Regions from separate parts of the Bradyrhizobium sp. A11 genome, predicted to be linked through region 3. Evidence: predicted binding sites of a transcription regulator. Region 3 holds the regulator's gene; each other region holds the start of a gene.
The links. The regulator LexA, encoded in region 3, represses DNA repair genes until DNA is damaged. The targets are predictions, from matches to a motif close to TGTTCNNNNTGTGTTCNG.
Positions count from the first base shown of each region.

Region 1 (10,416 bases), 2.8 Mb from region 3:
GTAGACGGCGCGGATCTTCTCGACCATCTCGCGCGTCGCCCGGATCGCGGCGGGATCGCGATCCTCGAGCCCGCGCGGCAGACGCGCCTTCAGTTTCTGGGATTTTTTGGGTTTCTCGGCCATGCGCGGCGTTTACCAGCCGGGGCGCGAGGCGGCAACTGCCCTACGGCTGCTCCATCCGCGCCCGCAGCGCATCGGCGTCCGCCTTCGGCAGCGATTTCAGCGTCGGCTTGATGGTTTCGCCACCGACGATCTTGCCGTTGCGCATGAACATCCAGTCGGAGATGTCGGCCTCGGTGAACGAAACCTTGTCGCCGGCATGCTTGCCCGGCAGATCGCGGGGCTGGTTGGCAAACTGGCCGGTAAAGGTCCCGCCGGGCTGCTTCTTCACCTCGCCGATCCAGATGTGCTCGCCGCCCTTGCGGGTCGCAAAGCGCACCTTCAGGGCGTGCCCGGTTTCGGACGGCTTCTGTGCCTCGTAGGAGGCCCAGAAGGCCGGCAGCGTGCCGCGGGCCCGCGCCATCGCTGCATTCATCTCGGGATCGCCAGTGCGCACGTCGACGATCGGCGAGCGGTCTTGCGCGACAACCTCGTGCGTGGGGCCGATCGTCAGGATGCCGAACACCGAGATGCCGGTGATTGCGGCGAGAACGACCCATTTGATGGGCTGGGGGAGTCTGGTTGCCATGAGTGCGATGTCCAGGATGACTTGATGTTTCCTGGGCTTTGTCGCGGGATCGAGGCGGGGCGTTCATGGTGTCGGCCTTTCGCCTCTCCCCGCTTGCGGGGAGAGGGAGACACTCAAAACACCTTCCTGATCCAGTTGTGCGGATCGTTGGTGCGGCCGTACTGGATGTCGACGAGCTGCTTGCGCAGGCCCATGGCGACGGGGCCGGCGGCGCCGCCCGAGATCTCGAAATCGCCGCTGACCGAACGCACCTTGCCGATCGGCGAGATCACGGCGGCGGTGCCGCAGGCAAAGGCTTCCTTCAGCCGGCCGCTGGCGGCATCCTTGCGCCACTGCTCGAGCGAATACGGCTCCTCGCGCACGGTCTTGCCGGCATCGCGGGCGAGCGTGATGATGGAATCGCGGGTGATGCCGGGCAGGATGGTGCCGAGCGGCGGGGTCGAGAGCGAGCCGTCGTCGAACACGAAGAAGATGTTCATGCCGCCGAGCTCCTCGACGTAGCGGCGCTCGATCGCATCGAGGAAGACGACCTGATCGCAGCCGTGCTGCATCGCCTCCGCCTGCGCGCGCAGGCTGGCAGCATAATTGCCGCCGCATTTGACCGCGCCGGTGCCGCCGACCGCGGCGCGCGTGTAGTTCTCCGACACCCAGATCGAGACCGGCGCAGGGCCGCCCTTGAAATAGGAGCCGACCGGCGAGGCGATGACCGAGAAGATGTATTCGGACGACGGCTTGACGCCGAGGAAGGTCTCGCTCGCGATCATAAAGGGACGCAGATAGAGACTGCCCTCGCCGCCCGGCATCCAGGCGCGGTCGATGCGCACGACCTGCTCGACCGCCTCGATGAAGACGTCCTCGGGCAGCTGCGCCATCGCCATGCGGTCGGCGGAATCCCTGAAGCGGCGCGCATTGGCGTCGGGCCGGAACAGGTTCACGCCGCCATCGTCGCGCTTGTAAGCCTTCAGGCCTTCGAAGATCTCCTGCGCGTAGTGCAGCACGGCGCCGGCCGGATCGAGCTGGAAATTGGCGCGCGCTTCGATCTTCGCCTCGTACCAGCCGCCCTTGGCCTGGTTGTAGCGGACGATCGCCATGTGATCGGTGAAGACCCGCCCGAAGCCGGGGTCGACCAGCTTGGCGACGCGGTCCTTCTCGGGCGTCGGATGGGTTGCGGGCTGGATGTCGAATGTCATGCTCATGTCCTTGGCTCCCGCTGCCGGTAACGGCGCTGTTTCTCACGCCCGCCCGCCCCGTCGGGGCCGGCCGGCTTGATTGGTTTCTGGCCGGACCCCGTCGCCAGCCTTGTTACGGCCGGTTTCCCGTGGCCAGCATGTCGTTGAGGACATGCTTTTGCGGGAGGCGGAAGTCCAGTATGTTTTGCCGAAATGCCGCTCGACAATCGCACGGTAGATCTGATCCGGCCGTCGTCGCCTGTCCGGCTCTTTCCGCCGTCCCGCTTCGATGCCGCCCGCCGCGAAACGACCTAAAATTTCGTGCGGGCTGATCGTTTTGTAACATTGAACCCAAGATACGTCAATATGCCTGACATAAATTTCGCGAGTCCCGCTGAAGACGCCGCCGAGCCCCGGCCGGCGGCAGGCGATGGAGGCAATTTGCGCTGGGATATCATCGAGCTGCTGTTCTTCGCCTATCGCGATTTCGTCGGCGATCCTGACCAGGAGCTGGAGGCTTTCGGCTTCGGCCGGGCCCATCACCGGGTCATGCACTTCGTCTACCGCTATCCCGGCCTCAAGGTCGCCGACCTGCTCGACGTCCTGCGCATCACCAAGCAATCGCTCGGCCGCGTGCTCAAGCAGCTCCTGGACGAGGGCTACATCGTGCAGAAGACCGGTGACAACGACCGCCGCCAGCGCCTGCTCTATGCGACGCCGAAAGGCGAGGCGCTGGTGCAGAAGCTCGCCGGGCTGCAGACCACGCGGATCACCAAGGCGCTCGCCGAGATCGGTCCGCAGGACGCCGAGACGGTCAAGCGCTTCCTGCGCGCGATGATCGATCGGGACGATCCGGACAAGGTGCTCGAGACCATCTTCGCTTCCGTCAATCAAACCACCAAGGAGTGACCGTGTCGCTCGCTGCCACTCTCGCCCGCCCGCCGGCGCGCCCTGCCGACGACGCGCCGCATCTGCTGCTGGTCGACGACGACCGCCGCATCCGCGATCTGCTCTCGCGCTTCCTTGCCGGCGAGGGCTACCGCGTCACCACCGCCGCGAGCGCCGGCGATGCACGATCGAAATTGCTGGGTCTGCATTTCGACCTCTTGATCCTCGACGTGATGATGCCCGGCGAGACCGGCTTCGATCTCGCCCGCTTCATCCGCACATCCTCCTCGGTGCCGATCGTGATGCTCACGGCGCGGCACGAGGCGGAGGCCCGCATCGAGGGCCTGCAGATCGGCGCCGACGACTACGTGGCAAAGCCGTTCGAGCCGCGCGAGCTGGCGCTGCGCATCAACAACATCCTCAAGCGCGCCGCCCCGCCGCCGCAGGCCACGACGATCGAGAAGATCGCCTTCGGTCCCTACATCTACCACCTCGAGCGCGGCGAGCTGCGCCAGGGCGAGGAGGTCATCCACCTCACCGACCGCGAGCGCGAGATGCTGCGCATTCTCTCGGAGACGCCGGGCGAGACCGTGCCGCGCAGCGCGCTGACCGGCAATGGCAGCGTCAACGAGCGCGCCGTCGACGTGCAGATCAACCGCCTCCGTCGCAAGATCGAGACCGACCCCGCCAATCCGCTGTTCCTCCAGGCGGTGCGCGGCATCGGCTACCGGCTGGTGGCCTCGCCATAAATCAAGTGAAGCGCGCCAGATGAGCACGATCGATACCGGCCTGACGCTTCTGAAGAGCGCCGCCGGCCGCGTCTCCGCCGCCAATGGCTGGATGGGCAACGCGTTCAAGGGCTGGATGCCGACCGGCCTCTACGCCCGCGCGCTCCTCATCATGATCGTGCCGATGGTGGTGCTGCAATCGGTCGTCGCCTTCGTGTTCATGGAGCGGCACTGGAACACGGTGACGCGCCGTCTCTCGGCCGCGGTGGTGCAGGACATCGCCGCCCTGATCGACGTCTACAAGGGCTATCCGCAGGACCGGGATCGCGACCAGATCCGCCGCATCGCCCAGCAGCGGCTCGGCCTTGTGGTCGATTTCCTGCCCGCCGGCGACATGCCGCCGCCGGGGCCGAAGCCGTTCTTCTCGCTGCTCGACCAGACCCTGTCGGTGCAGCTCGGCCGCCAGATCGGACGCTCGTTCTGGATCGACACGGTCGGCCGCTCCAACCTCGTCGAGATCCGCATCCAGCTCGACGATGCCGTGATGCGCGTGTTCGCACAGCGCAGCGCCGCCTATGCCTCGAACTCGGAGATCTTCCTGTTCTGGATGGTCGGCACGTCCTCTATCCTGCTGATCGTCGCGGTGCTGTTCCTGCGCAACCAGATCAAGCCGATCCTGCGGCTTGCCGACGCCGCCGAAAGCTTCGGCAAGGGCCGCGAGGCGCCGAACTTCCGCCCGCGCGGCGCGCGCGAGGTGCGGCGCGCCTCCGTCGCCTTCCTCGAGATGAAATCGCGCATCGAGCGCACCATGGAGCAGCGCACCGCGATGCTCGCCGGCGTCAGCCACGATCTGCGCACCATCCTGACCCGCTTCAAGCTCGAGCTGGCGCTGATCGGCGACAGCCCCGAGCTCGAAGGCATGCGCAAGGACGTCGACGAGATGTCGATGATGCTGGAGGATTACCTCGCCTTCGCGCGCGGCGATTCCGGCGAGCAGTCGCAGCCGACCGACATGGCGCAGGCGCTGGAGGAGCTGCGCAGCGATGCCGAGCGCCATGGCCACACCGCGACCGTCGCCTTCCACGGCCTGCCGGTGGTGACGGTGAAGCCGGCCTCGTTCAAGCGCTGCCTCGCCAACCTCGTCACCAACGCGGCGCGCTACGGCAAGAACATCGCCATCACCGGCCAGCGCGATCACCGTTATTTGACCGTGACGGTCGACGACGACGGCCCGGGCATCCCTGCGCATTTGCGCGAAGAAGTGTTCAAGCCGTTCCTGCGGCTGGACAACGCCCGCAACCAGGACGAAGGCGGCACCGGCCTTGGCCTTGCCATCGCCCGCGACATCGCCCGCTCCCACGGCGGCGACATCACGCTCGGCGACAGCCCGATGGGCGGATTGCGGGCGAGCGTGCGGATCCCGGTGTAGGTCGCTTCACCTCTCCCCGTAAGAACGGGGCGAGGGAGCGCACCAACTTCCGAGCGACTACTCACCCTACTTCGGCAGCAGCGCCTTCAGCTTGTCCATGTCGCGCACGTTCATCTTGAAGCCGCCGGGCATCACGATGTCGCCGGGCTTCTGGTCCGGCTTGCACGCCCCCAGCCATTTTGCTTGCAGCGTCATGGTCGTCTCGCGCCCCGCAGCGCCGGCGGCGCCGCCTTTCGCGTGCGATGTCGTCTTCACCGTATAGGCCGAGTTGAAATCGCCCGTGATCTCGGCGTGCGGTCGTGTTGACGCCGGCGACACTGCACTCGGAATCGCTGACATAGCCGGTGGCGGTCTTCTTGATCTCCTGCTTGGCGCAGATCTGCTTGGCCATCGGGGAGACGTTGTTGCTCATCTCCTTGTCGACGGTCTCGTCGGTGCAATGCTGCATGGTCATCTCGGGCACGGGCGAGCCTGAGGTGGCCAGCTTCATTTCCCAGAGGCCGGCCTTGCGCACCGGTAGATCGTCGGCGCTGGCGCTGCCCGCCGTCACCGCGAGGCAAAGCACCGAGCCGAGCAAAGCGAGTTTGCGCGTCATGGGGTCTCCGAACTGAGAGATTACGACGTTACGACAACGCCTCAGTAGAGCGTGCGGATCGGCTGCTCGGCGGCGCCGTAGGGCACCCAGCGGCAGGAGAACGAGATGTAGCCGCCCTCATAAGCCTGCACGCCCAGGAATTTGACCACCTTGCCGTAGCGCGCGCAGTGATCGACCGCGACCTGCCGGGCATCGACCTGGGTGGCCATCGAATAGGCGATGATGCCGCCGGTGTCGTTGCCCTTGAACGGCGGCACATAGTCGGCACGCGCCGACTGGCTCGCCGTCATACCCGAGGCAACCAGGCTGGCGAGAAGACCCGCGGCCGCAATGATTCGCATTCCCGTCACTCCAATTGGCTGGCCGCCAGTCTACGGTGCCGGGATGGAAGTGGAAAGAACCGAAGCCGTGCCGACCGCGACCTTGTGGTCAAGTCCTGGCGAAGTGTTGCCGCGCTGCACTTGACCTCCCCTGGCCTTCGCGGCACCGTCCGACCTTCGCAAGACCTTAGCTGTCCGGATTGTCCATGCGCGCCCCCTCCCTGAAATCGTTCCGCTATGCCGCCGTGCTCGGCCTCATGCTCGGGGCGGTGTCGCTCGGCGAGGCCAGGGCCGCCAATCCGCTGGAGATGAATTTCTGGCTCAGCGGACCGCGCTATGACGGCGCCGTCGCCGGTTGCGACCGGGCGCTGCCGACGATCGCGACCCAGTTCTGGGAAAAGGAAAGCACGTTCTGGAATTCCTCGTTGAAGATCACCGGCTTCTCCGCCGTTCACGAGACCGCGTTCCGGCCCTGGCAGTCCGACAACATCCCGCGCCGCTATTGCAGCGCTGACGCCATGCTCACCGACGGCAAGGTGCGCAAGGTGCACTACTCGCTCATCGAGGATGGTGGCTTCGCCGGCTACGGCAGCGGCGTCGAATGGTGCGTGGTCGGGCTCGACCGCAATTGGGCCTACAATCCGGCCTGCCGCGCCGCCAGGCCTTGAGTCCGGGGCACCCTGCGTCGGCCATCAGCGGTCAAACGGCGGTCGCCGGAATTTTGTTCTTGAAATGTTCTTTTCGCCTGCTAGGCTTCCTTGCACAGTCTAGTTGAGGGGCGTTGCCATGTTTCATCCCGGATTGCATTCCTTCTCTCGCCTAGTGATCTCGCTGGCCCTTTCCCTGATCCTGGCCGCCGGCCTGGCCTCGTTCGCCGGTGACGCCATGGCCCAGGACAAGCGGCAGAACGCACCGGGCGAGTTCGATTTCTATGTGCTGGCGCTGTCGTGGTCGCCCTCGTTCTGCGAGGAAGCGGCCGAGCGCGGCGGCCGTTCCCAGATGCAATGCGGCGGACGGCCCTATGCGTTCGTGGTGCATGGGCTGTGGCCGCAATATGAAGCCGGCTTCCCGGAATATTGTCAGCGCCCGGCACCACGGCTGAACCGCAACATCGTCTCCTCGATGCTCGACCTCATGCCGGCGACGGGCCTGATCTTCAACGAATGGGACAAGCACGGCACCTGCTCGGGGCTCGAGGGCCGCAGCTATTTCGAGACGATCCGCAAAGCGCGCGCCGCGATCAAGATCCCGGCCGAATATCTCGATCTGTCGCAGGCCAAGACGGTGGCGCCGGCGGAGGTCGAGGAGGCCTTCATCAAGGCCAACCCCGGTCTCAGCAATGCCGCCGTCTCCGTCACCTGCAACCGCACCCGTCTCTCCGAGGTCCGCATCTGCCTGAGCAAGGACCTGCAATTCCGCGCCTGCGAGGAAACCGACCGCCGCGCCTGCCGCCGCGAGCAGGTGACGATGCCGCCGATCAGGGGCGGTTGATCCATTATTGCGCGCAGCGACCTTCTCTCGTGCCCCGGACGCAGCGCAACGCCTCTTCGGCGGTGCGCTGCAGAGCCGGGGCCCATGCTGCATTAGCCTCCGTGGCCCCTGGGTCCCGGCTCAGCGTCGCAGCGCTGCACGCTGCGACGCGTCCGGGACACATGATTGCGCCTCTTTGCTCAAGCGCTCGCGTGGCGTAGTGCTGTTGCATGAACTACCGCCACGCCTTCCACGCCGGCAACTTCGCCGATGTCATCAAGCACATCGTGCTGGCCCGCATCATCACCTATCTGCAGGACAAGCCGGGTCCGTTCCGCGTCATCGATACCCATGCCGGAGCCGGCCTCTACGATCTCGACAGCGAAGAGGCGCGCCGGAGCGGCGAATGGCTCACCGGCATCGCGCGGCTGATGCAGGCCCGTTTGTCGAACGAGAGCGCGGCGCTGACCAAGCCCTATCTCGACATCGTGCGCGCCTACAATCCGAAGGGGGAGCTCAAGGCCTATCCGGGCTCGCCGCTGATCGCGCGCGGCCTGCTCAGGCCGCAGGACCGGCTGGTGGCCTGCGAGCTCGAGCCGAAGGCGCGGAAGGCGCTGATCGGCGTGCTGCGCCGCGACGAACAGGCCCGCGTGGTCGACCTCGACGGCTGGGTGGCACTGCCGGCCTTCGTGCCGCCGAAGGAGCGGCGCGGCCTCGTGCTGATCGATCCGCCGTTCGAGGCCAAGGACGAGTTCGAGCGGTTGGGCGAAGCCTTCTCCACCGCCTTCGCGAAATGGCCGACCGGTATCTATGTCATCTGGTATCCGGCCAAGAGCCGGCGTGCCACCGACACGCTGGCCCAGACAGTGGCACGGCTCGCAGCCGCAGCAAAACCACCCGGAAAATGCCTGCGCCTCGAATTCAGCGTCGCGCCCCAGCTCGATGGCGGGGCTCTTTCCTCTGCCGGGCTGCTGATCGTCAACCCGCCCTACACGCTGCAGGGCGAGCTCAAGACCATCCTGCCCGAGCTGGAAATGCCGCTCGGCCAAGGCGGCGCTGCCAGATTCCGATTGGAGGTACCCAAGCCCTAAAGCAAAGCCGTAACACTCCGGCATTCTTGGGAAAAATATGCAGGAGCGGTAGTCAATCCGCAGAGAACCGTATTATGCTGTTTCTGTGACTGGCTTTACGTTCCGCTTCCGCGAATGGTTGCGGCGGAGTGAAGGCCTAAGAAAGATCCGGCCGGACCGTCATTGTCCGTCCAAGGATGGCCAGCTCTCCCGGGCTTCGTAAGGCCCGGTCATGTCGCGACGTGAGTCTGCGTCGCGGCGGAGGAGCAATGAGGGGGAGTTTCCCGATGGCCATGACGGGAACGGTCAAGTTTTTCAACGGCGAACGCGGCTACGGTTTCATCAAGCCTGACGACGGCGGCCGCGACGTCTTCGTGCACATTACTGCTGTGGAGCGGGCCGGACTGAAGGACCTTGCGGAAGGACAGCGCATTACTTTCGAAGTCGAGCCGGACAAGAAGGGGAAGGGACCGAAGGCGGTCAACCTGGTCATCCTTTCCTAGCGGGCCTGACGCAAAGCACGCCGCGCAATATTTCGCGCAAAAAAATCCCGGCCGCGAGCGGCCGGGAAGGTGTTGTCCGGTATTTTCTTCTTCAGCTATCAGAAGCGATAGTTCACGCCTGCGCGAACGACGCTGGCGCTATAGCCGTTTGACACCCCCGTAATTGCGAACTGGCTGGTCGACAGGTCGATGTAGAGATATTCGAGCTTGGCGCTCCAGTTCGAAGTGAGGCCAACTTCCGCGCCGCCGCCGATGGTCCAGCCGGCGGTGGTGTGCGATTCCGCCCAGCCGAAGGTCTGTCCACGCAGCTCGCCGAACGCAAGGCCCGCGGTGCCGTAGAACAGCACGTTGTTGAAGGCGTAGCCGGCGCGGCCGCGCAGGGTGCCGAACCACGGATTGGAGAACTTCCACGGCGCGAAAGTGTCGTCGGCACCGCTGGCCTGGATATCGCCCTCGACACCGAACACCCAAGGGCCGTTCTGGAAATTGTAGCCGGCCTGCACGCCGCCCACGAAGCCCGACGGCTTCGAGGGATTGTTGTCGACCGAGCCCCATTCGTAGCCGATGTTGCCGCCGAGATAGGGACCCGCCCAGCTATAGGCATTGAGCGGCTGGTTGACGGTATAGGGGGCGCGCTGCCCGTAATTGAGATCGGCGGCCTCTGCCGAAGCTGTCCAGCCGGCTGCAACCAACGCGGCCGCGCCCACAACGAGCCTCTTCATCACACACTCCAACGCAACTGCCGTCGCCGCTGCGGCGCCTGCGCTTGCCGCGCGAGGCAAACCGCATGGTTACGGAACCACCACTTTTTCGCGTAGGATTTATCGAGAGTTTTAGCTTAAAGGGCTGTTAAGCCGGGTTACCGCGCTGTTAACAGACTTAAGGAAGCGTTACCGCCGCCGTCCTGTGCGTGCCGCGCGGCCGGAACTTCAAATCGGCACCCCGAGCGCCTAAATTCGCCCCATGGTTCACGATTCCACCGACAATCCGGACGATCGCGCGCGCAAATTGCCCCGCGCTGCCGCGAGCGACGTGCCGCCGGAGGCGTTGACGGCGCCGGACGTCGATCCCGCCGCCCCGGGCGGCGACGACGAGGATGATTCGCGGCTGCCTGATATCCTGGAGGAGAGCGGCGCGGTCGGCGAGGAGCCGCTGGCGACCGGCCATGAGGCGATCGAGCGCGCGGTCCGCCTCGCCCCGACCTCGCCCGGCGTCTATCGCATGCTCAACGCGAATGCCGACGTGCTCTATGTCGGCAAGGCCAAGAACGTCAAGAAACGCCTGTCGAGCTATGCGCGCCAGAGCGCGCCGCAGCCGGCGCGCATCCTGCGCATGATCGCCGCCACCGTGACGGTGGAGATCGTCTCGACCAACACCGAGACCGAAGCGCTGCTGCTGGAGGCCAACCTCATCAAGCAGCTGCGGCCACGTTTCAACGTGCAGCTGCGCGACGACAAGTCGTTTCCCTATATCCTGATCACCGGCGACCATTGGGCGCCGCAGATCCTGAAACATCGGGGCGCGCAGAGCCGGCCCGGCCGCTATTTCGGTCCGTT
Region 1 is NZ_CP149509.1:5,924,955-5,935,370, forward strand. Features, by position in the region: gene hisS (histidine--tRNA ligase) at 1-123, opposite strand, end outside; gene WI560_RS27880 (YegJ family protein) at 164-688, opposite strand; gene WI560_RS27885 (branched-chain amino acid aminotransferase) at 802-1,884, opposite strand; gene WI560_RS27890 (MarR family winged helix-turn-helix transcriptional regulator) at 2,224-2,766, shown strand; gene WI560_RS27895 (response regulator) at 2,763-3,494, shown strand; gene WI560_RS27900 (ATP-binding protein) at 3,514-4,902, shown strand; partial or broken gene WI560_RS27905 (DUF3617 domain-containing protein) at 4,969-5,497, opposite strand; gene WI560_RS27910 (hypothetical protein) at 5,539-5,838, opposite strand; gene WI560_RS27915 (hypothetical protein) at 6,024-6,485, shown strand; gene WI560_RS27920 (ribonuclease T2) at 6,604-7,308, shown strand; gene WI560_RS27925 (23S rRNA (adenine(2030)-N(6))-methyltransferase RlmJ) at 7,518-8,378, shown strand; gene WI560_RS27930 (cold-shock protein) at 8,645-8,860, shown strand; gene WI560_RS27935 (outer membrane protein) at 8,959-9,582, opposite strand; gene uvrC (excinuclease ABC subunit UvrC) at 9,824-10,416, shown strand, end outside.
Region 1: the regulator LexA is predicted to act here: its motif matches at 6,540-6,557, upstream of WI560_RS27920 (ribonuclease T2).

Region 2 (10,416 bases), 2.8 Mb from region 3:
TGTGGCCGTTACGATGAACACAGTCATGTCGATAGTCCACTGCTCGCATCAAAGTCTCGAGCTCATCTTTGCTGAGCAACTTGAACAGATCCATATTTAGGACGGTCTGGTAAAGAACGCGCACTCGCGCAATATTATGGTACATCAATGAGCGCAGATGCTTAAGTACAACTTTCCGGACAAGATTGGGATCAGCCGCTATCTGTGCAAGATTGAATTTCTCTTTTTTCAGGTCTGAATCTTCTTCGAGTAATCGATTCATGGCATCCGGCTCGGACGTGACATGGATTATCACGGTATCAGCAAGAAACGCTTCCATGGCCGATATTTGGTGAGCAAATACCATGCGGTTTATCAAGCTGCTCCCATCAGCGGGTAGCGCATTCTCGTTCAGCATGTTCCACGTTTCGCGGTGCGATTGCAAAAATACCGAAAAGGCGTTGGCGGGCGGCTCTGGCTCCTCCCAATCATCCTCATCTGGACCATCGTAGAACGCGGTACCAGCATCGACTTTCACGCCTGGATAATTGTTGAGTGTAAGGTCGCAATCCCCGCCATTATTAAGCACGTGGGCCGCAAACGTCTCATCGCACTCCCGGCACTCTAGGTCGAGATCGTCTTCGCTTGTCATGTCGGACGCCCGGTCGGCCAGCCAATACGGCTCCGGTACATCAATCCGGTCCATTATGTTCGCCCCGCACTTCGGGCAAACGAACGAAATATCGCACTTATATTCGGGCACCTCTGAGACCCCCTGCAGCTAATTAGAGAGTCAAACAGCGACACGAGCGCTATGTTGTGGTTTGGACGATTTTGCCGTCGGAAGTTCGTCCCAAGTTCGGCCATCCAATGTTCGGCCCGCTTGCTTCTTTTGAACGCCACCCCACTGTTTGAAATGGAATGCCACCCCGGCGGCATTGCATTGGTCACGGATGGACCGGACCCAGTTAGGGTCCATCGGCCGCGCGTTCGGCCCACTCTCTCCGCCTGCGATGGTCCAGTCAATGCCATCGAGCCTTAAGTCATCGAGAGGCCCAAGTAGCGGTTCGAGGCTGAGGAATTTGATAAATGCTGGTGTGGTTCGAAGATAGTCAATCCGATCTACGTACTCTTCACTCTCAACACTAACGCCCATCCAAACATTCTTGGACCAAGGCAGTCGTGGAGCAATTTCGGCAAGCCGATCAGCTCGCTTCGTCAATACTTGAAACGTGTGGTGCCGAGCCATTCTCATCACTTCGAAAACTCTTAAGACGAACTCCACCGGAATTTTCTCGTGGAAGAGATCGGACATGGAGTTCACAAATATGATTTTAGGCGCTCTCCATTTGAGCGGTATCTCCAGAGCTGCTTCGTCCAAGACGATTTTGCCATTCCATTTTGCGCGCCCTCCGGACACGCGAGTGGTGCCAGCGTATTTTGGCTGACCCATGGCTTCCAACCTGCGAGCGAGCCTCATCGCATAACAATTAGTGCAACCCGGAGATAAGATCGTGCATCCGGCTACCGGATTCCACGTCGCCTCGGTCCATTCGATCGGTGAATTCGTCGCCATGATGATCCTATTTAAAAGTTACCATTACTTGGTCGGCGAACGTACCTTTTCGGCGCTCAGAGGCTGGTGGACTAGCGGCCACTTTGCCCGCCTCTTCCAACTGCCCGAGCGCCTTCTTGTAATTCGTCTTGGTGTAAGGTCTGTCCACTGAATGATTTTCGTACACATGTCTCATTGAAAGTGTCTTTCCGGCGAACACTTTCGGTAAATCAGCAATAAGCTTGTCAAACGGTTGCGCGAGAGAAAACAAGAGGGGCGTTGAGGCATCCGCAGGGGAATAGGCAAAAGAAGCTACCCCCTGATCCTGCGTAGAGCTTTCCCCGGCCATGATCCCTTTCATGATTTCATAGCCCTTAAAGTGCTTGGATACGAAGATAAGGCTGTGCGATGTCCGCTTCCCTCGCTTGAACCGGAAAGGCAAAACATACGTGCCTCCCATCGCCTTGATCGCCTGTGACAGGTCTTCAAGTATCAGCGCTTCTCGTTGATCTGGCTCTTGCCCTTTAATTTTCTCTCGTAGGAGATTGGCCCGATCAACCCCGAACAAGGCGTTCATGTGATCCTCGACAAGGGCGTTGGAAAGTCCTGCGTTTATGCGGCCGTAGTTGAAGAAAAATACACAGTCACATCCCCAATCCTTGATCACGCCATTCACAATCTTGAGCGACAAGCCCTTGTACCCGAACGGATCGACGAATGTGAATGATGGAATCAACTTCTTTTCGGCGAAGTATTTTTCGGCGTCCTCTCCGACGACGTCTGACATAACCTCGGGTTTGAACTTTAGTTTTTCAATTCCTGGCAGCGCGTCAATTTCGGACAACAGCGTGGAGCTATGGTTCTTGTCCGCATCGTTGAAGAGAGTGACGAGCATCGATGCCATGTCTGGATTGGCTATCGCATGTTGCAAGACAAGAAGCGGAGTAGACGCCGCGCCATCTTTGTAACGACCGGGCCCTGCGTAAAGATCGATGTACGCTATCTTGCCGTCTCTCTGTTTTGCGCTGGGAGTAATAACCTTTGCCCAAGCGTAAAAGTACTTCTGAATAATCCGAGCCTTAGTTTCTGATTGATCGGTCCGCTCATCAAAAAACTTTGCAGTTGCCACCGGGCCCCCTCGTGCATCTTCGAGTAGATTCGTGACTAGCATACACGTTGCCTTGATCGATGGACCGCCGGCCTTATACAGTTCTTGTTTTGTTCTTCGTCCAGAAGTCGAAGTTCTGTCGGTTCGCCCGTGCGCACCGTTCCTTGTCAGCTTTAGACCGTGCTCGCGGGGGGCGATACCCTGGATTTATCGCCCATCGCTCGCTGGAGCGTTCATCAATGCGTCCTGGCTAGGCTCGAGCGATGTCTTTGGTTGAGGTTACTTCGGAATTCCTCCCGTTGACCTTCCCGCAAGGGAGAAGGGAAGAAGCGAGGCGCGTGCGCTCGGAATGGCCGGGAGTTCGGGCCGTATCCCCTTGAGCCCCACCCCGATTCATGCGACCTCCGCCCCCAGCAAACCCCTCATTTCTGAGCCTCTTATGCATATTCTCCTGCTCGGTTCCGGTGGCCGCGAACATGCCCTGGCGTGGAAGATCGCAGCCTCCCCCCTGGTGACCAAATTCTGGTGCGCGCCCGGCAATGCCGGGATCGCGAAGGAGGCGGAATGCGTGGCGCTCGATGTCGCCGACCATGCTGCGGTCATCGGTTTCTGCAAGGCGAACAAGGTCGAACTCGTGGTGGTCGGGCCGGAGACGCCGCTGGCGGCCGGCATCGTCGATGATCTCACAGCTAGCGGCATCAAGGCGTTCGGGCCGAGCAAGGCGGCCGCCCAGCTCGAAAGCTCCAAGGGGTTCACCAAGGCGCTCTGCACCGAGTTCGGCATTCCCACCGGCGCCTACAAGCGCTTCACCAATGCCGGTGACGCGCGCGCCTATGTGCAGAGCCAGGGCGCGCCGATCGTGGTGAAGGCCGACGGGCTTGCCGCCGGCAAGGGCGTCGTCGTTGCCAAGACCGTGGCTGAGGCCGAGGATGCCATCGCCATGATGTTCGAGGGCGCCTTCGGCGAGGCCGGCGCCGAGGTCGTGATCGAGGAATTTTTGCCCGGCCGCGAGATCAGCTTCTTCGCGCTGTGCGACGGCGAGACCGCCATTCCGCTGGCCTCGGCGCAGGACCACAAGCGCGTGTTCGACCACGACGTCGGCCCGAACACCGGCGGCATGGGCGCCTATTCGCCGACGCCGCTGGTGACGCCCGCCGTCCACGACGCGATCATGGCCAAGATCATCCTGCCGACGGTCTCAGGCATGAAGCAGCGCGGCACGCCGTTCCGCGGCGTGCTCTATGCCGGCATCATGCTGACGACGCAGGGCCCAAAACTGTTCGAGTTCAACGTCCGCTTCGGCGACCCTGAATGCCAGGTGCTGATGCTGCGCATGATGAGCGACCTCGTGCCGGCGCTGCTCGCCGCCTGCGACGGGCAGTTGAAGAATTTCGACCTGCGCTGGCACAAGGAAGCCGCGCTCACCGTGGTGATGGCGGCCAAGGGCTATCCCGGCGATTACCAGAAGGGCACGCGCATCGAGGGGCTCGATGACGCGGCCAAGGTGGGCAATGTCGAGATCTTCCACGCCGGCACGGTGGCGAAGGACGGTGCGATCCTCGCCAATGGCGGCCGCGTGCTCAATGTCTGCGCGCTGGGGGCGACCGTGACGGAAGCGCAGGCGAGAGCCTACCAGGCCGTCGATCGCATCCGCTGGCCGGAAGGCTTCTGCCGCCGCGATATCGGCTGGCAGGCGGTGGAGGCGGAGAAGGCCAAGACCTAGCTCGTCATTCCGGACGGCGCGCAAGACGCGCCGATCCGGAATCTCGAGATTTGTGTCACCGGATCGCCACATGCGCAGCCCAGAATGTGTAATCAGTCGCTGGGCTTAGTGACCCCGATGATGATACCGGTACTGTGCATGGGGTTGTTTTCGCACTTTTAGGTGTCGGGGGCCGGCCCCGGCTGCCCCCTCAAGGATGCAACAAGATGTCCGACCTCGCCGACCTCTATCCGGGCTTTGCCGCCGAGTGGATCGATACCTCGTTCGGCCGCATCTTCGCCCGCGTCGGCGGCAAAGGGCCGCCGCTGCTGCTTCTGCACGGCTTCTCCGAGACCCACGTGATGTGGCACCAGGTGGCGCCTGAGCTGGCCGAGCACTTCACGCTGATCATCGCCGATCTGCCCGGCTACGGCTGGTCCGACATGCCCGAGAGCGACGCGCTGCACATCCCCTACAGCAAGCGCGCGATGGCGAAAGCCATGGTCGAAATGATGGAGCGGCTCGGCCACGTGCACTTCGCGCTCGCCGGCCACGACCGCGGCGGCCGGGTCTCGTACCGGCTCGCGCTCGATCATCCCGGCCGGCTGTCGAAGCTCGCGGTGCTCGATATCCTGCCGACCTATAATTACTGGGAGCGGATGAACCGCGCCTACGCGCTGAAGATCTACCACTGGACCTTCCTGGCGCAGCCCTATCCGCTGCCGGAGACGCTGATCTCTGGCCAGGGCGAGTTCTTCCTGCGCTTCAAGATGGCGAGCCAGACCAAGTCGAAAACGCTCGACGCGATCGATGAGCGGGCGCTCGAACATTACCTCGCCCCGTTCCGCGATCCCGCCCGCATCCATGCGATGTGCGAGGATTATCGCGCCGGCGCCTATTTCGACTATGACCTCGACAAGGCGGATTTCGAGGCCGGCAAGAAGATCACCATTCCCATGCTGGCACTGTGGGGCAATGCCGGCGTGGCGCAAGCCGCCGCGACGCCGCTGGACACGTGGAAGCAATGGGCGACCAACGTTGCGGGCATGCCGGTGGATTCCGGCCACTTCCTCACCGAGGAGAATCCGGACGTGACCGCGAAGGCGCTGCGCGAATTCTTCGCGGGCTGAGCTGTGACGCTGCACGCCACACACTCAACTGTCATCGTCCGCGAAGGCGGACGATCCAGTACGCCGAGACGGTGGTGGTTGAAAAGATAGGCCACGGCGTACTGGATGCCCCGCCTTCGGGGCATGACAGCGGAGGGTGGCGCGTCAGCGCCGCTCCCGAAAGAACTCCTTGAGCAGCCGCGCCGCCTCGGTCTCGCCGACCCCGGAATAGACGTCCGGCGCGTGATGGCAGGTTGGGGAGGCAAAGAACCGCACGCCCGATTCCACCGCGCCGCCCTTGGGGTCGGCGGCGCCGTAATAGAGCCGCCTGACCCTTGCAAACGAGATCGCGCCCGCACACATGGTGCAGGGCTCCAGCGTCACGTAGAGGTCGCAGTCGACGAGGCGCTCGCTGCCGATCTTCGCGGCGGCTTCGCGCAGTGCGACGATTTCGGCGTGGGCGGTCGGATCATGGTCGGTCAGCGTCCGGTTGGCCGCGGTGGCGATCACCTCGTCATTGCGGACTACCACGCATCCGATCGGAACTTCGCCCGCCTTTCCGGCGTTTTCGGCCGTTTTGAGCGCCAAATCCATGAAAGAGGGGGCTTTCAAGCCTCGTATCATCGCCAGAAACCTGCTAGTAGCTCCGCCTTCAGCAAGAGTGGATACCGATTTTGCCTGAGCATGCGGCTCGGAACGAGCGCGCGCAATGCTCATCGCGCTACCCCCAAGTGAGATCATTCATGCCTCGCGACAGCGACAAAGACAACGATTCCCGCGGCCGGCGAGGCCCGCCCAAGGGCGGCCGCAGCGGCAAGGCGCGCGGCCCCGAGAAGAAGTTCGCCAAGCGCGGCTTCGAGGGCAAGAGCGAGGGTAGGGGCGACCGCGATAGCCGCCCGCCCCGTGGCGACCGCGACAGCCGTCCGCCGCGCGGGGATCGCCCGTTCCGCCGCCGCGAGGAGGGTGATGCCCCGCGCCGGGATTCGTCCGACCGTCCGCGCTTCAAGCGCGACGATCGCAGCGGCGAAGGCCGCGGTGAGCGCAGCTTCAAGCCGCGTGGCGACCGGCCATTCTCCGATCGTGGATCGCGCGATGGCGACAAGCGCTCCTTCAAGCCGCGCGGCGACCGCCCGTCCCAAGGCCGTGACGACCGTCCGCCGCGCAGCCGCGATCGCGACGAGTCCCGTCCCGCCGGCCGGTTCGGCGACAAGAAGTTCGGCGACAAGCGCCCGTATTCGCCGCGCGGCGACCGTCCGGAGCGTCCGTTCGAGGGCGAGCGGAAGTTTTCGCGGGGCGGTCCGGATCGCGACCGTGGCGATCGCGGCGAGTCAAAGCCCTGGCAGAAGCGCGACGACCGTCCGCGCGGCGATCGGCCGCCGCGCAAGGATTTTGGCAAGGATTTTGGCAAGGGTCCGCGCAAGGATTTCGGCGGCCGTGACCGCAGCGAAGACAAGCCCTGGCAGAAGCGCGACGATCGGCAAGGTGGCGGTGACGACCGTCCGCGGTTCTCGCGCTCACGCGACGATCGCACATCGGGCGATCGCCCGTTCCGCGAGCGGCCCAAATTCGACCGGCCGCGCGAGGATCGTCCAAAATTCGACCGGCCCCGCCGTGACGGCGATGGCGACCGCGGAGGGCGCGGTGGCGACCGGCCGAAATTCAATCGTCCGCGCGAGCGGTCGGAAGGCCGTTCCGATTGGCACGAGCATCCGCGCAGCGAAGGCCGTTTCGGTGATCGCCCGCGCCGTGAAAACGAGGATGAAAGCAGGATCTTCGAGAAGCGTCCCGCTTTCGGCGGCCGCGGTGCCTATCGCGAGCGCGATCGTGATGCCGACCGGCGGCCGCGCCGGGACGAAGAGCCGAAGCCGAAGAAGGCCGGCGAGCGCATCGCCAAGGTGCTGGCGCGTGCGGGCCTCGCCTCGCGCCGCGACGCCGAGGAGATGGTCACGCAGGGCCGCGTCACCGTCAACGGCCGCGTCATCAACTCGCCCGCGCTGGACATCACCAAGAACGACGTCGTCATGGTCGACGGCAAGCCGTTGCCGGAGCGCGAGCGCACGCGGCTGTTCCTCTACCACAAGCCGCGCGGGCTGATGACCACGCATGACGATCCCGAGGGGCGTCCGACCGTGTTCGACAATCTGCCGGAAGGTCTGCCGCGGCTGATCAGCGTCGGCCGGCTCGATTTCAATACCGAGGGCCTCTTGCTGCTCACCAACGACGGCGGGCTCGCCCGCACGCTGGAGCTGCCCGACACCGGCTGGCTGCGCCGCTACCGCGTTCGCGCCCATGGCGACGTCACCCAGGCGCAGCTCGACGAGCTCAAGAACGGCATCGAGATCGAGGGCGTCAAATACGGTCCGATCGAGGCGACGCTGGAGCGCGACCAGGGCGCCAATGTCTGGCTGGTGTTCGCGATCCGCGAGGGCAAGAACCGCGAGGTGCGCAACGTCTGCGCCCATCTCGGGCTCGAGGTGAACCGGCTGATCCGCGTCTCCTATGGCCCGTTCCAGCTCGGCGAGGTCCCGGAAGGCCAGGTCGAGGAGATCAAGTCGCGGGTGCTGCGCGAGCAGCTCGGCGACAAGGTGATCGAGAAATCGGGGGCGCAGTTCGACGTGCCCGCGAAGCCGGCCGCGCGCGAAGACGATGCGCCGCGCGAGACGAAGCCCGCCAGCAAGCGCGCCGTGATCAACGACCGCAAGGGCCGCCGCGTGCTGGTGCAGCGCACCGGCAGCGAGGAAGCGCGCGAGCGCAACGAGGAACAGGCCAGCGGCTACGGCCCGCCGCGCCGTCCCAAGCGCGGCTATCACGGCAAGCGCGACCTGACGCCGCGGGAGGATTGAGGTTGCGCGTCGTCGGCGGTCGCTTGAAGGGGCGCAATCTGGCCTCGCCGTCCTCGCGCGACATCCGCCCGACGGCGGACCGCTTGCGCGAGTCCGTGTTCAACATCCTCGTGCACGCCTATGACGATCCGATTGCCGATGCGCGCGTGCTCGACCTGTTCGCCGGCACCGGGGCGCTCGGCATCGAAGCGGTCTCGCGCGGGGCGAAGTTCACGCTGTTCGTCGACAATGGCGCGGAAGCGCGGGCGCTGCTGCGCAACAATGTCGAGACGCTGGGCCTGGGTGGCGTCACCAAGGTCTATCGGCGCGACGCGACCGATCTCGGACCTGCGCATCCCGTCGAGCCGTTCTCGCTGGTGTTCCTCGATCCGCCCTATGGCAAGGGCTTTGCGGAGAAGGCACTGGCGTCCTTGCGCGACGGCGGCTGGCTGACGCCGGGCGCGCTGCTGGTGGTGGAGGAGGCCAAGGCCGCGCAGTTCGTCACGCCGGAGGGCTACGACGAACTGGAGCGGCGGGCGTATGACGACACCGAGTTCGTGTTCTTGCGGAAGCCGTAGCGCCGCTGTCGTAGGGTGGGCAAAGCGTAGCGTGCCCACGATCTCTTGATGATCGAAAGAGGTGGTGGGCACAGCGCGCGAAAAGCGCGCCTTTGCCCACCCTACGGCACCTTCATCTACGCCCGAACAGCTTCTCCACGTCGCTCAGCTTCAGCTCGACATAGGTCGGCCGGCCGTGATTGCACTGGCCGGAGTTCGGCGTCGCCTCCATCTCGCGCAGCAGGGCATTCATCTCTTCCGGCCGCAGCCGTCGGCCGGCGCGCACCGAGCCATGGCAGGCCATGGTCGCCGCGACGTGCATCAGGCGGCGTTCCAGCGGCAGCGCCTCGTCCCATTCGGCCATGTGCTCGGAGAGATCGCGCAACAGGCCGCCGGCATTGGTCTTGCCGAGCAGCGAGGGCGTCTCGCGCACCGCGACTGCGCCGGGGCCGAAGGATTCGATGGCGAGGCCGAACGAGGCGAGCTCCTCGCTGCGCTCCAGGAGGCGCTCGACCGTGGCCTCGTCCATCTCGACGATCTCGGGAATGAGCAGGATCTGCCGCTGCACGCCGTTGGCTGCCAGCGAGGCCTTCAGCCGCTCATAGACGATGCGCTCGTGCGCGGCATGCTGGTCGACGATGATGAGGCCGTCGCGGGTCTGCGAGACGATATAGGTCTCGTGGATCTGCGTGCGCGCCGCGCCGAGCGGGCGGTCGACGAGGTCCGAAACCGGCTGCGTCTCGAACCGCACGTCCGCGCTGGGAGCACCGACATCGAACGCGGCCTGCGCGCGCTCGGCGAAAGCGGGCGCCGCGGAGCCCTCGAACGGCGGCATCGGCGCGACAGGCGCGGCAGGCGAGGCGCGCCAATCCCAGCTCGCGGGACGCTGCGGCGTGAAAGCGGGCCGGAACGCGGACAAGGCGCTCTCGCCGCTGTTGGCGGCGGTGCGGCGTCCTTCGCGCGCCAGCGCCTCCTTCAATCCGTGTACGATCAGCGCGCGGACGAGGCCGGCATTGCGGAACCGCACCTCGGTCTTGGCCGGATGCACGTTGGCATCGACCTCGCGCGGATCGAGCGCGACGAACAGCGCCAGCACCGGATGGCGGTCACGCGGCAGATAGTCGGAATAGGCTGCGCGCACCGCGCCGAGAATCAGCTTGTCCCGCACCGGACGGCCGTTGACGAAAAGGTATTGCCCGAGTGCGTTGGCCTTGGTCAGCGCCGGTGCCGCCGCATAGCCGGCGACGACGATGCCCTCGCGCTCGGCATGGACCTCGATGGCGTGGCTGCGAAACTCCGCGCCCAGGATGTCGCCGAGCCGGGTCAGCCGTCCGGCAGCGCCGGGCAGCGCGGCGGCCCAGGTCACCGGCGCGCGCTCCTCGCCGGCCAGCGTGAAGGCAATGTCGGGCCGCGCCATGGCGAGCCGCCGCACCACCTCGCGGATCGCCTCGGCTTCGGTGCGGTCGGTCTTGAGGAATTTCAGCCGCGCCGGCGTCGCATAGAAGAGGTCGCCGACCTCGACGCGCGTGCCGTGCGCCAGCGCCGCCGGCATGATCTCGGATTTCTCGCCGCCTTCGACCGTCA
Region 2 is NZ_CP149509.1:5,955,630-5,966,045, reverse strand. Features, by position in the region: gene WI560_RS28075 (hypothetical protein) at 1-685, opposite strand, end outside; gene WI560_RS28070 (DUF5131 family protein) at 773-1,555, opposite strand; gene WI560_RS28065 (three-Cys-motif partner protein TcmP) at 1,563-2,663, opposite strand; gene purD (phosphoribosylamine--glycine ligase) at 3,082-4,365, shown strand; gene WI560_RS28055 (alpha/beta fold hydrolase) at 4,572-5,474, shown strand; gene WI560_RS28050 (nucleoside deaminase) at 5,619-6,077, opposite strand; gene WI560_RS28045 (pseudouridine synthase) at 6,197-8,296, shown strand; gene rsmD (16S rRNA (guanine(966)-N(2))-methyltransferase RsmD) at 8,299-8,853, shown strand; gene mutL (DNA mismatch repair endonuclease MutL) at 8,966-10,416, opposite strand, start outside.
Region 2: the regulator LexA is predicted to act here: its motif matches at 2,743-2,760, upstream of WI560_RS28065 (three-Cys-motif partner protein TcmP).

Region 3 (10,416 bases):
GCGCCGCAACCGCATGGCGCTGGACGAGATCGCTTTTCGCCCCCGGGTGCTGCGCGACGTCCGCAAGGTGGATGGCTCGGTTCAGCAATTCGGCCGCAGGATGCGTCTTCCGGTGGTGCTCGCGCCCGTCGGTGCGCTCGAAATCTTCGATCCGGATGGTGCGGCGAGCGTCGCGCGCGGTGCCGGCAGCTTCGGTGCGGCGCACATGCTGAGCTCGGTGTCCGAGCCCGGCCTGGAGAAGACCGCCGAGGCGGCGCCCGACGCGCTCCGGCTCTACCAGCTCTATGTCCGCGGCGACGATGCTTTCGTCGCCGATGTCGTCAGCCGGAGCGAGAAGAACGGCTACGCCGCGTTCTGCCTGACCGTCGACACCGCCCATTACAGCCGTCGCGAACGTGACATCGCCAAGCGCTATGTTCGCGAAAGCCGCCTGCGCGCCACCGGTGGCGATTACCAGAAGGGTCTGGAGTGGCGGACCGTGAAGATGATCAAGGACAGGTACAAGATCCCGCTGATCCTGAAGGGCATCGCCACCGCCGAGGACGCCCTGATCGCGGTCGATCACGGCGTCGAATGGATCTACGTCTCCAACCATGGCGGCCGCCAGCTCGACCATGGCCGCGGTGCCATGCATGTGCTGCCCGAGATCGTCGAGGCCGTGAAGGGCCGCGCCAAGATCATGGTCGACGGCGGCATCTGTCGCGGCACCGACATCGTCAAGGCGATTGCGGCAGGCGCAGATCTCGTCGGCATCGGCCGGCTGCAATGCTGGGCGCTGGCGGCCTCAGGCGAAGCCGGCATCACGCGGATGCTGGAGCTGTTGGAGGACGAGGTGCTGCGCTGCCTCGGCCTGTTGGGTGCCACCTCGTTTGCCGAGATCGACAAATCCTGCCTGCATCCGGCGACCGCCACCAACGCGCCGAGCGTGTTCAGCGCGTTCCCGCTGTTCGACCACGAGCCTTATCGTTACTGACCTGCGGATTCCTGCCGACCCTGAGGTGAAAAGGACGCAATGACATCGCTCTCTCCCGGCAGCGCGGATGCGCTTCTGTTCGATCTCGGGCGCGTGGTGCTCGACATCGACTTCTCCAAGGCGATCGCCTGCTGGGCGGGGCACGCCGGCTGCCAGCCCGAAAGCATCGTCGCGCGCTATGTGCGCGACGAGGCCTACCGGCTGCACGAGGTCGGCAAGATCAGCGACGCGGACTATTTCGCCTCGTTACGCGCTTCACTGGGCATCGGCATCTCGGACGCCCAGTTCCTGGAGGGCTGGAACGCGATCTTCGCCGGCGAGATGCCTGAGATCGCCGAGCTGTTGCCGCGTGCGGCAAAGCAGATGCCGCTCTACGCCTTCTCCAACACCAATCGGCCGCATGTTGATTATTTCTCGAAGGAATATGCCGATCTGCTCGGCCATTTCCGCGAGTTGTACCTGTCATCCAGCATCGGCCTGCGCAAACCGGACGCAGACGCTTTCGACCATGTCGTCGCGGCGATCGGCGTGCCGGCCGAGCGCATCGTGTTCTTCGACGATCTCGAAGAGAACATCGAGGGCGCGCGGGCGCGCGGATTGACGGCGGTGCACGTGACATCGCCGCGCGACGTCGGGAACGCATTGAAGGCGTTGGGCATTTGATCCCGGCCCCTGATCAGAAGGAGCCCACTGCAAACCGCGTCCGGAACTAAACAAAATCTGTGGAACCCGCCCCCTTTGTGCATTTTTATACAGAGTTCCCGGAACGGAATACCACCCTTCGGACTCATGAGTCCGTTGGGACTTCTACATTGGGACTGATCGACGTGCTGGGCAAAACCTACCTCACCAAGCAAGCCTCTCTGTTGCTTGAGTTCGCCAGAACCACCTCGGATTCCGAGCTTTCCGCCAAGCTGATCAGCAAGGCTGCGGACCTGAAATCGCAGGCCGATCCGCTCCCCGACAAGGACCAAGGCCCCAAACCTCCCGACGTCGCATGGGACATCAGCCCGGACGATCCCACGGCACCTTGAACACATGAGCGGGGCGCGCTGGCCAGCTCAGTGTTGGCCAGGGTCATGCCGGCCGTTTCGCCTTTAGAATCACGTGTGCGAACTTGCACTTGCTCGATCTCGGAGAGCACGCAGGATAGATCATCCTGCGTGCTGCTTTGCCTCGCGTCTGCAGTCAGCTAGAACTCTCGCCGCCCCATTGAACGATGTGCGAGCAGGAGTTTCGCCCGTGGCCCTGATGCCGGTTTCCGACGCCCTTGCTGCGGTGCTGGCAGGTGCAGAGCCGCTGCCTGAACAGATGGTTTCGCTCGACGAGGCCTATCACCGCGTGCTCGCGCATGACGTCGCGGCGCGCCGCACGCAGCCGCCGCAGGCGATGTCGGCGATGGACGGCTACGCCGTGCGCGCGGCCGATGCGGCAACGGTCGATTCCCGGCTGACGGTGATCGGCGAGATCGCAGCCGGCCGTCCTTTCACGAGAGCGGTTGGCGCCGGCGAAGCCGTGCGGATCTTCACCGGCGGCGTCATCCCGGACGGAGCGGACGCGGTCGTGATCCAGGAGGACACTGTCGCGGACGGCAACAGCGTCACCATCAAGGAAGCCGCGATCGCCGGACGGCACGTCCGCCCGGCCGGCGTCGATTTCCGCGAGGGTGACGTGCTCCTGCGCAAGGGAACCCGCCTGACGGAGCGCGATCTCGCGCTTGCAGCGGCGATGAATCATCCCGACCTCGCGGTATGCAGCCGTCCCAAGGTTGCGATCCTCGCCACCGGCGACGAGCTGGTGAGGCCGGGCACCACGCCCGGGCACGGCCAGATCGTCTATTCCAACGGCTACGCCCTGCACGCGCTCGCCCGCAGCGAGGGCGCCGAGACCATCGACCTCGGTGTCGCCGCCGACACGCTGCAGGCCACCTCCGCCGGTATCCGCCGCGCCCGCGAGTGCGGTGCTGACATCCTGATCACGACCGGCGGCGCATCGGTCGGCGACCATGATCTGGTCCAGCAGGCGCTGCGGGGCGAAGGCATCTCGATGGCGTTCTGGAAGATCGCGATCCGGCCCGGCAAGCCGATGATGCACGGACGGCTCGGAGCGATGCGCGTGATCGGCCTGCCCGGCAATCCCGTGTCGTCCTACGTGTGCGCATTCCTGTTCATGGTGCCGTTGATTCGCGCCTTGTCGGGCCGTTCAGTGATTCATCATCGCCGCGAGCGCGCCGTGCTGGGCAAGGATCTCGGCGCCAACGACCAGCGCGAGGATTATCTGCGCGCGCGCCTGGAACTGCGCGACGATGGTGCGCAAGTCGCCGTTCCCGTCAGCCATCAGGATTCCTCTCTGCTTGCGAATCTTGCTGCGGCACAGGTACTTCTCGTGCGCGCACCGTTCGCGCCGAAGGCCGAGGCGGGCAGCCCTTGCGAGGTGCTGCGTCTCCCCGTCTGAGTGCACGGCCACACGCATTCCGCGAGATCGCCGCCGTTCACGGTAAATTAAGCAGTTGCGGAACATGTATCGAACATATAGTGTCCGTTCATGATTTGTTTCGAGCATGTAGCGACTTATCGCTGAACTCATCGTCTCGGAATCGAACGACATCAACCGGGGGACTTTGGTCGAGATGTTAACTCGCAAACAATACGAGCTTCTGAGGTTCATCAGCGAACGTTTGAAGGAAAGCGGTGTGCCGCCCTCCTTCGACGAGATGAAGGATGCGCTCGACCTGCGCTCGAAGTCGGGCATCCACCGCCTGATCACCGCGCTCGAGGAGCGTGGCTTCATCCGCCGCCTGCCCAACCGCGCACGCGCCATCGAAGTGATCAAGCTGCCCGAGCTCCAGGCTGCCGCCGGCGCCCGGCGCGGCTTCACGCCGAGCGTCATCGAGGGCAATCTCGGCAAGGTTCGCACGAGCTCCAGCCCCTCCATGGACGAGGGTGAGCGGCCGGTGGCGGTGCCCGTGATGGGCCGTATCGCGGCCGGCACGCCGATCGAGGCGTTGCAGACCCGCAGCCACACCATCAGCGTGCCGCCCGACATGCTCGGCTCGGGCGAGCACTACGCGCTCGAAGTGCGCGGCGATTCCATGGTGGAAGCCGGCATCCTCGACGGCGACATGGCGCTGATCCAGCGCAACGAGAGCGCCGATACCGGCGACATCGTGGTGGCGCTGATCGACGACGAGGAGGCCACGCTCAAGCGCTTCCGCCGCCGCGGCGCCTCGATCGCACTCGAGCCGGCCAATGCCGCTTATGAGGTGCGCATCCTGCCGCCGAACCGCGTGAAGATTCAGGGCAAGCTGATCGGGCTTTACCGGAAGTACTGATACCGAGCATCAAGCGCCGGGCGCGCTTCGGCAATCGCATTTGAATTTTGCAGAGGTCGTCATGCCCGGGCTTGTCCCGGGCATCCACGTTCATTGTGCTGCGTGGAAGGCGTGGATGGCCGGGACAAGCCCGGCCATGACGCTGTGGAGGCGGCTGGTGACCATCGCCACACGCGATAGCCCTGCGCGTGCCGGCAGCGCCGATACGCCGGCCAAATGCAAGGATGCGATGTTTGTTCCTATCGAATCCGGGAAAGATAATGTGATCGCGCGCTGCGGACGCGAGCCGCAGATTTGCCCATAACCAAGCAGAGCGTTGCAGGCTTCCACTCTGATTGAGGCCTGCGCCTCGACGAGACGCGGGTCGCTATCTTCGCATGAGGAGCACCCGATGTGTGACTACAGCCTGCATGCCGTCGCAACGCGTCCCGCCGAAGTCGGCGAGACGATCGTCACGACAACCTTCCGCGGCACCTCGACGCGCGGCTTCGCCTCCGAAGCCGATCTCTCCGTTGCGGTCTGCCTGCTGCCGGGGACGGAGCTCGCCTTCGCCGACAACGTCCGTTACGACAACCGCTGGATCTGGACGCGCACCGTCAACTCCCGCGTCGGCAAGTTCGGCAAGATCGATCCGCACATTCCCGATCGCCATCACGACGCGATCGAATTTCCTGACGGCAAATACGTGCTGGTGACTCAGCTGGTCGAAGGCCAGCGCGCAACCGTGCTGCAGCTGCCGGTGACGCAGCCGGTCGGCGAGCGCGAGCACAAGCCTGAGATCATCGCCGACAGTCGGCCGCCGGTCACGCGCCTGCCGATCGGCTGATCAAAGCTCAGTCCTCGGCCTGAAGATCGGCCTCCGACGGCGTTGCGTCGCGGACGCGCGGAGCCGCCTTCGGCATGAGGGCTCCTTCGAAATCGCCCTCGCCGGCGACTGCCGGCGACCAGGGGCGGTTTGCACCTCTCGCCTTGACCGCCTCAACCGCAAATCCGTCGCCATGCCGTGTCAACGCCAGCGCGCCCTGGCGAGCGAGCCGCTGCCGATCCACCACCATCGCCGCGCAATCGGGCGGCGCGGGCCGCGACGTCACCACCAGCGCGGCGCGGCTGCAATCGTCCGCCAGCGCTTCGATGCGCGAGGCCAGCGCGACCAGGCGTCCATCGGCGAGCGGCGTCACGCAGCCGGCCTCGTCGCACGACACTCCCTCGGCCAACGTGCTGCTGGCGGCATCGCGCGGATCGGCGTCGGCCGCCAGCCATTCCTTCAGCAGGAAACTGTCCTTGCCCGCCCTGATCAGGTGCAGACGCCCGTCCCCGCCCCGCACCGCGACGCTGGCGCCGTCCCCGGCAATCAGGACATCAGGCTGCCGTGCCGATAGGCCCCAGGCGATGGACGCCAGCAGCACCACGGCACCGCACCAGCGCAAGGGCGTGCGCAACAGACCCATCAGGATGATGCCGAGGCTCGCGGCGATCAGCGGCGCGATGCCGAACGCCGGGATGCGGCCGACCGCGCCCGGCAATGCCGCGACCCAGCGCGAGACCGCGACCATCCAGTCGATGCCCAGGCCCATCAGCCACCAGAACACGCCATCGAGCCCGAACGGCGCTGCGAGCAATCCCAACAGCCCCGCTGGCATCACCAGCACTGAGACCACCGGCATCGCCCCGAGATTAGCGAGCACGCCATAGGGCGTGACGCGATGGAAGTGGAAGGCGGCATAGGGCGTGGTCGCAAGCCCCGCGATCAGCGAGGCCAGGAACAACATCGCGATCTCGCGGCCGCCCCACAGCGCGACGCGTGCGGTCGCCGAATGATCGGGCGCGGCCAGCAGGTTCGGCATGCCGATCTGCACCAGCGCCACCAGACCGAGCGTTGCCGCAAACGACATCTGGAAGCTCGGATGCACCAGTGCCTCCGGCGCGACCGCGAGCACGATCAGCGCCGCCACCGCCAGCGTGCGGAAGGTGATGGCGCGGCGGTCGACCATCACCGCGATCAGCACCACCGCCGTCATGAAGAACGATCGCTGCGTTGCGACCTCGGCACCCGAGAGCAGCAGATAGAACGCGGCGGCCACCAAAGCTGCGGCCGCCGACCATTTCTTGATGGCGAACCCGACGGTGAGGCCCGGGATCAACGCCAGCAGCGCGCGCACCGCGAAGAAAACGACGCCCGCGACCACCGCCATGTGATAGCCGGAGATGGAGAGAACGTGCCCGAGCCCCGAGATGAACATCGCGTCGTTGACGGGCGCGGAGATCGCATCGCGCCGCCCGGTGAGCAGCGCGGTCGCGATCGCGCGGTTGTCGCCCTCGAGCGTCGCGCGGATGCGCGCGTCGATCGCATCGCGCAGGCCTTGCATGAAGGCGGCGTAGCGCAGCCGCAGGCCGCCGGCGTCCGGCGGGGTCGAAGCCGTGATCGCGCCCATCACGAAGCCGGAGGCGCCGATGCCCTGAAAGAACATATCCCGCGAGAAGTCGTAGCTACCCGGGCGCACCGGCGAGAGCGGCGGCATCAGCCGCGCTTTCAACTGAACGAAGCTGCCGACCTCGGGCGCGGTGCCCTTGCGCACCGACAGGCGGACGCGATCGAGCCTGACGTCGCTGCGCTGCGCCTCCATGGCGGTGACGCGCAGCACGAAGCGGTCGGTGCGCTCGCGGATGTCGCGCGTCTCGACGAAGCCCGACAGCGACACGGAATAGAGCGGCTTGGCCAGCACGGTATGGGTGACGCGCGCCGTCTTCCAGGTCGCCCCGGCAAAGCCGGAAGCGACCGCCGCGATCATGAGAGCGGGCGCGAACAGCCGGCTCCGCCGCAGCAGGATCGCGCCGAGCAGCAGTGCGGCCGCCATCGTCGCGACAACCCACAGCACCGGCTCATGATCGGCGGCAAAATAGAGCGCGATGCCGCCGCCAAAGGCGACCGGCACCCACGGCAGCAGGCGTCCGGGACCGGCCTCGGCGCGGGCCCATCCGCGAAGCGTTTCGACAATCGTGGGCCAGATGCCGAAACCCGCCGGCACAAGGCCGCCGGCGGGTGCGGCGCGGCCGACCGGCCACGTCCCGGCAATCCCCTGGGCGCGTACTGGCCGGCCCTGCTCCGCCATTCCCCTGCACCTTACGCGACGCGACTGGCACTGAAGCTACCGGAACGTGCGGCCGGGCGAATAGCGGTACAGATCAGGAACGCGAGAAGGCGCCCCCTACTTTTCCTCTTCCATCGTCACGGCCACCGACGCCTTGGCCGACAGCCGCACCTTGTTGCCCTCGACATCGGCGACGAGGCCCTTGTCGATGAAATGATGGTGGCCCTTGTGGCTGCCCTCGCCGCTGTCCTTCTTGGTCAGCTTGATGCGGTTGCCTTCGACCTTGTCGACCGTGCCGACATGTACGCCGTCGGCGCCGATGACTTCCATATGCTCTGCGATGTTACGCATGGTGGGTTCCTTGTTGAACCCACGCCAACGCAGACGAGGCACGTTCGTTCTCTCTCGGCAATGACGATGCCGTGTGTTTCGCGACGAAAGATGGTGGGCGCGGCGCGCTGCGCCTTTACCCAACCTACGGTACTATAGTCGTCATTCCGGGGCGCGACGAAGTCGCGAGCCCGTAATGACGAAACCGATGGAGCCGCGTCAGATCAGCGGCGCCTGCGACGAGGCGTGGTGATTGACGATCTTCCAGTCGCCGTCCTCGCGGATGATGACCCAGCTCATCTTGACGACCAGATCGTCCCGCTCGCCGGCGAGATCGAACGCGATGGTCGCGGCCATGTTGATCAGGTCCGGGCCGGCCTGCGCTGCGTTCACGTCGGAGAACATGGCGCGCGGCTGGCGCCAGCGCGGCAGGCCGTTGAAATAGTCGGCGACGCCGTCCCTGCCCCGATAGAGCTTCGGATTCGAGCCGAAGAAGAATGCGTTCTTCGCATAGAGCGACGACAGCGCCGCTGCATCGAGCGTCGCGAAGCCGGCGCACCATTTCGCGATGATGGCTGAAGCGATGGCGTCGGCTTCGTTGCTCATCGTGGTCCCTCAGCCCTTCGCCACTTCCTTCGCGAACGTGTCGCGCAGGCCGATGGTGCGCGAGAACACCGGCTTGCCGGGCGTCGAGTCCTTGTCGCGCACGAAATAGCCCTGGCGCTCGAACTGCATCGGCTCGGTCGCATTGCTGTCCGCAACGGAAGCCTCGACCCGCGCATCGGCGAGGATCTCCAGCGAGTTCGGATTGAGATCGGCCGCGAAGTTCGAGGCATCCGGGCTGGGACTAGCGAACAGCTGGTTGTAGATGCGGATTTCCGCAGGCTTCGACGTCGCGGCCGGTAGCCAGTGCATGGTCGCCTTGACCTTGCGGCCGTCGGGCGCGTTGCCGCCCTTGGTCGCGGGATCGTAGCTGCAGCGCAGCTCCACCACCTCGCCCTTGTCGTTCTTGATCACGCCGGTGCACTTGACGAAATAGGCGTAGCGCAGCCGCACCTCGTTGCCCGGCGACAGGCGGAAGAACTTCTTCGGCGGGTTCTCCATGAAGTCGTCCTGCTCGATATAGAGCTCGCGGCCGAACGTGATCTTCCGCGTGCCTGCGCTGGGATCATCCGGGTGATTGATCGCCTCGAGCTCCTCGGTCTGTCCTTCCGGGTAGTTCTCGATCACGACCTTGAGCGGCCTCAAGACCGCCATGCGGCGCTGCGCGGTGCGGTTCAGCTCCTCGCGAATGCAGAACTCCAGCATGCCGACATCGACGACGCTGTTGGCCTTGGCAACGCCGATGCGCTTGACGAACTCGCGCAAGGCCGCCGGCGGCACGCCGCGGCGGCGCATCCCGGCCATGGTCGGCATGCGCGGATCGTCCCAGCCCGCGACATGGCCGTCGCGGACGAGCTGCGTCAGCACGCGCTTGGACAGGAGCGTGTAGGTGAGGTTCAGGCGCGCGAACTCGTACTGATGCGGCTTGGACGGCACCGGCAGCTTCTCGATGAACCAATCGTAGAGCGGCCGGTGGTCCTCGAACTCCAGCGTGCAGATCGAGTGCGTGATGCCTTCGATCGCGTCCGACTGGCCGTGCGCATAATCGTAGCTCGGATAGATGCTCCACTTCGTGCCGGTGCGCGGATGGTGCGCGTGCAGGATGCGGTACAGCACGGGATCGCGCAGGTTGATGTTGCCGGCGGCCATGTCGATCTTGGCCCGCAGCACGCGCGCGCCGTTCGGAAATTCGCCGGCCTTCATGCGCCGGAACAGGTCGAGGTTCTCCTCCACGCTGCGGTCACGGAACGGCGAGTTCTTGCCGGGCTCGGTCAGCGTGCCGCGGGAGACGCGGATCTCCTCCTGGGTCTGGTCGTCGACATAAGCGAGCCCGTCGCGGATCAGCTGCTCGGCCCATTCGTACAGGCGGTCGAAATAGTCGGAGGCGAAGAACAGGTTCTTGCCCCAGTCGAAGCCGAGCCAGCGCACGTCGGCCTGGATGGAATCGATGTATTCCTGCTCTTCCTTGACCGGATTGGTGTCGTCGAAGCGCAGGTGGCAGCGGCCCGGAAACTCCTGGGCGATGCCGAAGTTGAGTGCGATCGACTTGGCGTGGCCGATATGCAGGTAGCCGTTCGGCTCCGGCGGGAACCGGGTCACGATTTCCCTGTACTTGCCCTGATCGAGGTCGGCCTGGATGATGTCACGAATGAAATCGCGCCCAACCTCAGCTGCCACCGGTTCTGTCATTACGAAAATCCTGTCGGGAAATCAGCGGTCCTTCTGCCAAATTCGGGAGGCCGAGCCAAGAGCTTAAGCAGGGCCGGCAGGTCCGCCGTCGGGCTTTAGTTATGCGCCGGTCCTGCTATACACCACCGCTTCCGATGCATAGGCCCTGCCAAGAATGACCGATTCCGTCGTCACCCGCTTCGCCCCCTCGCCGACCGGCTTCCTCCATATCGGCGGCGCCCGCACGGCGCTGTTCAACTGGCTCTATGCGAAGAAGCACGGCGGCAAGATGCTGCTGCGGATCGAGGACACCGACCGCGAGCGCTCCACCGAAGCCGCGATCGGCGCCATTCTCGACGGTCTCAAATGGCTCGAGCTCGGCTGGGACGGCGAGGTCATCTACCAGTTCGCCCGCGCCGCGC
Region 3 is NZ_CP149509.1:3,113,228-3,123,643, reverse strand. Features, by position in the region: gene WI560_RS14390 (alpha-hydroxy acid oxidase) at 1-973, shown strand, start outside; gene WI560_RS14385 (HAD family hydrolase) at 1,013-1,636, shown strand; gene WI560_RS14380 (hypothetical protein) at 1,801-2,007, shown strand; gene glp (gephyrin-like molybdotransferase Glp) at 2,216-3,427, shown strand; gene lexA (transcriptional repressor LexA) at 3,603-4,304, shown strand; gene WI560_RS14365 (hypothetical protein) at 4,462-4,608, shown strand; gene WI560_RS14360 (hypothetical protein) at 4,696-5,130, shown strand; gene WI560_RS14355 (ComEC/Rec2 family competence protein) at 5,138-7,414, opposite strand; gene WI560_RS14350 (DUF2171 domain-containing protein) at 7,511-7,744, opposite strand; gene WI560_RS14345 (nuclear transport factor 2 family protein) at 7,943-8,329, opposite strand; gene WI560_RS14340 (glutamine--tRNA ligase/YqeY domain fusion protein) at 8,339-10,015, opposite strand; gene gltX (glutamate--tRNA ligase) at 10,170-10,416, shown strand, end outside.